Regions from separate parts of the Alteromonas sp. AWQ4_252 genome, predicted to be linked through region 2. Evidence: predicted binding sites of a transcription regulator. Region 2 holds the regulator's gene; the other holds the start of a gene.
The links. The regulator sigma-54, encoded in region 2, starts transcription at its own class of promoters, with help from an activator protein. The targets are predictions, from matches to a motif close to GTTGGCACGNNNNTNGNNT.
Positions count from the first base shown of each region.

Region 1: a site for sigma-54 is predicted at 2,154-2,172, ahead of xdp1 (exosortase-dependent surface protein XDP1). Genes of this name have one in related genera too.

Region 1 covers NZ_JBSWSV010000001.1:3,584,349-3,588,197, forward strand. The annotation lists rRNA gene ACXACM_RS15750 (16S ribosomal RNA) at 1-573, opposite strand, end outside; gene pssA (CDP-diacylglycerol--serine O-phosphatidyltransferase) at 979-1,830, opposite strand; gene xdp1 (exosortase-dependent surface protein XDP1) at 2,219-3,109, shown strand; gene prsT (XrtA/PEP-CTERM system TPR-repeat protein PrsT) at 3,197-3,849, shown strand, end outside.
Region 2 covers NZ_JBSWSV010000001.1:1,811,300-1,815,148, reverse strand. The annotation lists gene lptA (lipopolysaccharide transport periplasmic protein LptA) at 1-366, shown strand, start outside; gene lptB (LPS export ABC transporter ATP-binding protein) at 369-1,094, shown strand; gene ACXACM_RS08120 (RNA polymerase factor sigma-54) at 1,184-2,671, shown strand; gene hpf (ribosome hibernation promoting factor) at 2,703-2,990, shown strand; gene ptsN (PTS IIA-like nitrogen regulatory protein PtsN) at 2,994-3,437, shown strand; gene rapZ (RNase adapter RapZ) at 3,486-3,849, shown strand, end outside.

The DNA.
Region 1 (3,849 bases), 1.8 Mb from region 2:
CGTCCGCTTTACGCCCAGTAATTCCGATTAACGCTCGCACCCTCCGTATTACCGCGGCTGCTGGCACGGAGTTAGCCGGTGCTTCTTCTGTTGTTAACGTCACAGCTGGCAGGTATTAACTACCAACCTTTCCTCACAACTGAAAGTGCTTTACAACCCGAAGGCCTTCTTCACACACGCGGCATGGCTGCATCAGGGTTTCCCCCATTGTGCAATATTCCCCACTGCTGCCTCCCGTAGGAGTCTGGGCCGTGTCTCAGTCCCAGTGTGGCTGATCTTCCTCTCAGAACAGCTAGAGATCGTCGCCTTGGTGAGCCTTTACCTCACCAACTAGCTAATCTCACTTGGGCCTCTCTTCAGGTAGGAGCCTAAGCCCCCTTTGGTCCGTAGACGTTATGCGGTATTAGCAGTCGTTTCCAACTGTTATCCCCCTCCCAAAGGCAAGTTCCCAAGCATTACTCACCCGTCCGCCACTCGTCAGCAAATAGCAAGCTATTCCTGTTACCGTTCGACTTGCATGTGTTAGGCCTGCCGCCAGCGTTCAATCTGAGCCATGATCAAACTCTTCAATTAAAATCGAAAAACTATTTATGAATCGTCGGTTGACACTCTTAACGAGTGCCCACACAGATTGTCTTGTTATAAATTGTTAAAGAACATTTGCTTAAGCCTTGCTATATGCCGTCTCAAGCGGGATGCGTATATTACTCTGCACCAATTTTTTGTCAATCATTTTTTTGATTTTTTTTCACTCAAAAAAACTAATTTTCAAACTCGTTCCGGATGGCTTTTAGCGACCTCCCTGAACCGAGGACGCGCATTTTACGCATATCAGAATTCAGGTCAACCCCCCTTTATAAATAAAAACAAAAAAACGACCTGTTCGGTCGCTTTTTATTCAAACTGGGTACAGTTCGCACAATCATGCCTATTTTGTACAGTCTGCCATAGTCGAATTCTATTATTGTTTCAGATTATTCATGACTTTGGCTTGGCAGATTCATCATCTTTGTCACCGCTGCCATCAGACATGTCGACTTCATTAGATGTTTGTTTATCAACATTATCAGGTGAGAAGTCTGCATCTTTGTCTTCGTGATCGCCTACTACATCCTGTAGCGTCACCTTATCTACTGTTCTAAACGTATTTATTGGGCCTGCTAAAGCGTATAAAGCAAATACCAGGAAAAGTACCAGTGCTGGTTCAGTAGCGACCACAACAAAAATAAGCATAATAATAAGTAGAGCAACAAACGGGACTTTACCGTTCCAGTTCACTTCTTTGAAAGAATTGTATTTGAAGTTGCTTACCATGAGTAAGCCTGCAGCACTGGTAACTAAGGCGACGATGATACCGTAATCATTGCCCCGCACGTTATATTCTACACCTACCCACACTAACCCAGCCACAACGGCCGCCGCGGCAGGACTCGCTAAGCCTTGGAAGAACCGTTTATCTGCGATACCTACTTGGGTGTTAAATCGGGCAAGTCGCAGCGCTGCACCCGCTACATAGATAAAAGCAGCTAACCATCCTAGCTTACCCAACTCACTCAACCCCCAGTTATAAGCTACCAGAGCTGGTGCTACACCGAAGGAAACCATATCGGCCATAGAATCATATTCAGCTCCGAAAGCGCTTTGCGTATTGGTCATCCTGGCAGCTCGTCCATCCAGCCCGTCAAATATCATTGCTACAAACACAGCAACCGCTGCGGCTTCGAAGCTACCGTTCATTGATGCAACAACAGCGTAGAAACCCGAAAACAGCCCGGCGGTTGTAAGTAAATTAGGGAGCAAATAAATGCCTTTGCGTTTTGTATCTGTCATTAAGACCTCATCATCTTTTATTCTGCTACTATTATTTCACAGAAGCTGCGCCCACGCACTCTTCAAACGTACGACCTTACTATCTCGATCACCACTTCTTACTTACCAACATATTTTCCTTAGTAGCACAGCAGGTTTGCAGATATATATTTGAGTATAAATATAAATACACAACTAGACATTTTAAAATGTTATCTTAACCTACTGTTATATATAAACTTTAGTCTATTCCACTACTTTCGTCTGATGTCAGTATATTTTACGCATTAAGTTTGAATAGTTTCAAAATACACTTAAAATACATATAAATCATTAACTTAAAAATGGGCACGATTAATGCTTGGTGTGATTTGAGGTATATAATCGAGGTATAAAAGGGGTCCATAAGATGAAACTAAATAAAATAGCATCAGTTACGGCAATAGTTTTTGCCGGTGCACTGAGCGCCCCAGCTTTCGCCGGTGGCGGAGGTTGGCACAGTGGTTGTGGCACAGGTGGTAACACCGGTGATGGCTGTAACGCAGCTGATTACTTTGGTGATGATCTGATGTATAGCCTTGCTAGTGATGGAATCACCAACGCAGAAGTTGATGGCGTGACCATCAATGCTTCGGCCTATTCTGATACAAAGGATTGGTCGAGAATTGGCTCCAAATATGGCTACGGTAAATACTCAGACGTCAATATTGAAGAAGCAGAGCTTAGACAGTATGGTGGGGGTTATGGTGTTGTCAATGAGGATGAGAGAGCCAGATACTCACCAGATCACTCTGTCGACAATGAAAAAGAAGTAAAATGGTCATGGCAAAGTGGTTCCTATGGATATCACATTGACACTGACTACGATTATGTTCTGATTTCCTTCGACGAGGCAGTAAATGTAACGGGCGCTACATTTAGCTGGTTGTGGAAAGACGACGACACCCAGGTATCGGTTGCCGCTTTAGACGACACAACAATGCTCGAGTCAGGCTCTAATACCTGGAGCGACGTAGCTGGTGATGCAATGGCTGTTGGTTCCTTCGACGTACTAAACTGTGACGATGACCACCTCGCCATGGTTGAATTCGAAAACGTGTACTCACAGTACTGGATCATCGGGGCGTACAACACGGTATTTGGCGATATCGGTCACAAGATGTTCGATGACGGGTTTAAGTTGGCTAGTATTGGCTTCAACACCAAAGGAACCCCAACAGAAGTAACAGAACCAGGAACATTTGCCATGTTATTCATGGGCGGTGCACTGGCCATGTGGCGCAGAAAGCGTAACGCTTAATCTGTTAGGCTACTCTATAATTAGCTTTAGCAATTGAAAGGTGGCAGCTGCCACCTTTTTTCTCTTTACAGTATTCAGGTGTTATTTATGAATATTCAACAATCGTTAGAAAGGCTTTTTCGAAAAGCAGTTTTCTGTACTGGACTTATTGCTTTTTCGACAACCGCATTTTGTACTACTTTTGCGGATTATGAAAAAGCACTTACCGCCTTTAATAATGATGATTATGAAACCGCATTTGTACATCTGAAAAACAGTTTACAAAAAGACCCTGAGAACCTTACCGCTAAGATATTGATGGGTCGCCTTTTGCTGCAAAACGGCTACGTTCGAGCAGCAGAATTGGAATTCTCTGAATCCATAGAAATGGGCGCAGATTTAAACCTTGTCGCTGAACCATTGGGTACAGCATGGTTGTTTATGAACCACTTCACCGAAATTGTTGAATTTACCGATTACAAGCGACTCGGTGCACGGCAGAAGTCAGCATGGCTTCAAATACGGGCCACAGCGTGTAACAAACTCAATGATAAAGCATGTACTAAGGCCGCTTATGAAAGCATGCTTGAACTCCCATTCAACAATGATGCTGCATATAATGGTCTGGCCGCCATGGCTTTGGAAAATAACGAGTTAGACGAAGCCAAGGCCCTTCTCAAAAAATCCAGTACTATTAACCAGGAAAGCGCTACCTTATGGCGACTCACAGCCCAGCTAGCTTATAGAGAAAAGAAAGTCGA
Region 2 (3,849 bases):
ATCATAGAAGCCGATGAGGTTGAGGTTATTGCCACAGAAGGTGAAGGGAAAGAAATATTTATAGCCAGAGGACAGCCAGCCAAGTACTCTCAGACATTGGATGACGGAGCAAAAGTCAAAGCCAGTGCCGAGATTATCCGCTACGAAGTTTTCGGACAGTTGATAGCACTTAACGGTAACGCCACTATTCAACAAGACACCAGTATGGTTCAAGGCGATAGTATTACTTACGATATGGCAAAGGAACAATTACAAGCCACTGGCGGAGAAGACAGTGGTAATGGTAGAGTGACAACAGTTTTCCGGCCTGATGCTATAAAAGCGAAAGACAGTAAAGATACTGAAAATGAAGGAGAAAACAACTAGCCATGGCCACTTTATCTGCGTCGCATCTCGCTAAGTCTTACAAATCCAGACAAGTTGTGCGGGATGTGAGTCTGTCGGTATCAACCGGGCAAATCGTAGGTCTTTTGGGGCCAAATGGCGCTGGAAAAACCACGACTTTTTACATGATAGTAGGTCTGGTGCCGCTGGATAAAGGCAAAATCAATATAGATAATCAAGAGCTTACGCATCAGCCAATGCACGAACGGGCACGAAAGGGGATTGGTTATCTGCCCCAGGAAGCGTCGATTTTTCGCAAGCTTACTGTTCATGAAAACATCATGGCCATCTTGCAAACCCGTAAAGATTTAAAAACACATCAACGGGAAGCTGAAGCAGATGCGCTACTTGATGAATTTAATATTAACCATATACGCAATAGTACAGGAATGAGTTTATCCGGGGGAGAGCGACGCAGGGTTGAAATTGCCAGGGCGCTTGCAGCCAATCCGCAATTTATTTTACTCGATGAACCCTTCGCTGGTGTTGACCCTATTTCGGTTAATGATATAAAGAAGATCATTCAGCATTTACGTGACAGAGGTATTGGCATTCTTATCACTGATCACAATGTGCGTGAAACTCTGGATGTATGTGAAGAAGCGTATATTGTCAGCCACGGGGAACTCATTGCTCAAGGCACTGCCGAAGAAGTATTGAGTAACCAAAAAGTGAGAGATGTATACCTAGGCGAGCAATTCAGGCTATAGTTAAGATAGCCCTGATAGCAATGCGAATTATCGCAGGCACGGCAGGCATTCTGTCGGGTATCCTTTTTAAGAGTTATAATAAGACGTAGATGAAACCATCTTTACAGCTAAAATTTAGTCAACAACTAACCATGACGCCGCAGTTACAGCAGGCAATTAAATTGCTGCAACTGTCTACGCTCGATTTGCAGGCGGAAATTCAGGAAGCACTGGATTCAAATCCGTTGCTGGAAGTAGATGAAGGCGCAGATAACGAGGTAGTTGAGAAAAATAATATCGATAACGACGACAGCGCACAGGAAGCTGTGAGCGCGTCTGCATCAGATAATATGGACACCGGCGAAGCGCTTGAAAAAAACGACTTACCCGATGAGCTTCCCATTGACAGCACCTGGGATGAATACATTTCGGCCTCATCAGCCCCTGCCCCAGGGCCTTCTTCCGGCGGTGACGACGAACAAGTATTTCAGGGCGAAACCACTGAGAACATTCAAGACCATTTATTGTGGCAAATGCGGTTAACCCCTTTCTCAGACACCGACCGCGCAATTGCCTTAGCCATTATCGACTCCATCGACGAGTCCGGCTACCTCACTGTTACCGTCGACGACATTCTACAAAGTGTCAACAGTGAGGATATGGAAGAACCGGTGGAAGAGGATGAAGTGGAATGTGTCTTGAAACGCATTCAGATGTTCGATCCCATTGGTTCAGGTTCCAGAACGCCTCAGGAATGTTTATTGGTGCAGTTAAATCAGTTTGCGCCTGAAACGCCGTGGTTAGAAGAAGCAAAGTTGATTTTAAAAGACTATGCAGATTTACTCGGCAGTAAAGATTACCGTACGTTAATGCGTAAAACCCGCCTCAAAGAAGATCAGCTTCGGGAAGCCATGCGCTTGTTACAGACGTTGAATCCTCGTCCTGGTAGTGCGCTAATTACCAAAGAACCTGAGTACGTTATTCCCGATGTGTCAGTGGCGAAGAAAAATGGTCGCTGGGTAGTTGAACTCAACCCTGACAGCCTGCCGAAACTCAGTGTTAATCAGCAATATGCGGCCATGAGTCGACGGGCCAAAAACAGCAGTGACAGCCAATTTATTCGCTCTCACATGCAAGAAGCCAAGTGGTTCATCAAGAGTCTCGAAAGCCGGAATGATACCTTGTTGAAGGTAGCAAATTGCATTGTTCAACAGCAAATGGGCTTTTTTGAACACGGTCCGGAAATGATGAAGCCCATGGTATTAAACGACGTGGCGGAAATGGTAGATATGCACGAATCAACCATTTCGCGGGTGACTACACAAAAGTATATGCACACGCCCCGAGGCATTTTTGAGTTGAAGTATTTCTTCTCCAGTCACGTTGCCACTGAATCAGGTGGCGAGTGCTCATCTACGGCGATTAGAGCGCTGATTAAGAAGCTGGTTGCGGCCGAAAAGCCGAGCAAACCACTAAGCGACAGCAAGATTGCTTCATTGTTGGCCGACCAAGGTATTATGGTGGCACGGCGAACAATAGCAAAGTACCGGGAATCACTATCGATTCCACCGTCTAACCAACGCAAAAGCCTAATTTAACTAAGGCTGCTCACAATAAGGAAGACGAAATATGCAAATCAACCTTACCGGTCATCATGTTGAGATCACTGATTCTTTGCGTAATTATGTCGATACTAAGTTCAGTAAACTGGAAAGACACTTCGATCACATATCGAATGTACACGTCATACTGAATGTTGAGAAACTTAATCAGAAAGCGGAGGCAACTGTTCATTTGAGTGGCGCGGAGGTGTTCGCATCCTCGCAGAATCAAGACATGTACGCTGCAATTGACAGCATGGTTGATAAGTTAGACAGGCAAGTACTCAAACATAAGGAAAAGCTGAAAAAGCACTAAACCATGGATATACAAGCCATAGTAAGCCTGGATCGCACCGAGTGTGCGGTCCAGTGCAATAGCAAAAAGCGCATTCTGGAAATAATCAGTGGCATTGCCGCTAAAAATAACCCGGAAATAGACGAAGCAGTGGTGCTTAGTAGCCTCATGTCACGAGAACGCATGGGTAGCACAGGGATTGGGAACGGCATCGCGTTACCTCATGGCCGGCTCGAGGGGCTTGACCACGTAATTGCCATTGTTGTTACCAGTAAGCCAGCTATCGATTTTGACGCCATCGACAGTAAGCCTGTGGATATTTTCTTTACGCTCTTGGTTCCTCAGGATCAAACAGAGGGGCATCTGCAAACCCTTGCCACGGTAGCAGGTAAGCTCAGTGATAAAGAAACGATAAAAACTATCAGAAAAGCGGAAACAAGTGATGATATTATCCGCGCTTTACAGTAACTTATTGTTAAAGGAACTGTTCTACACGTTCGTTTAGGAGAAACGCCCGTGAAACTTATTATCATCAGCGGCCGCTCGGGCTCAGGAAAATCGGTGGCTCTGCGCGCACTGGAAGACTTGGGCTATTATTGTGTCGACAATATTCCTGTCAATTTATTACCCGCACTTACCCACACGGTAGCCGACGAATACGACCAGGTTGCCGTCAGCATAGATGTGCGTAACTTACCAAAAGATCCCAGCGATTTAGTAGAAATCCTTGACTATCTACCCGCCTCCTGGGAAGTGACTATCGTTTATATTGACGCCAGCGACGATATGCTGCTTAAGCGATTCAGTGAAACTCGTCGTTTGCACCCCCTTGCAAAGCTGAATAAATCTTTATCTGACGCAATACAAACTGAAAAAGCGC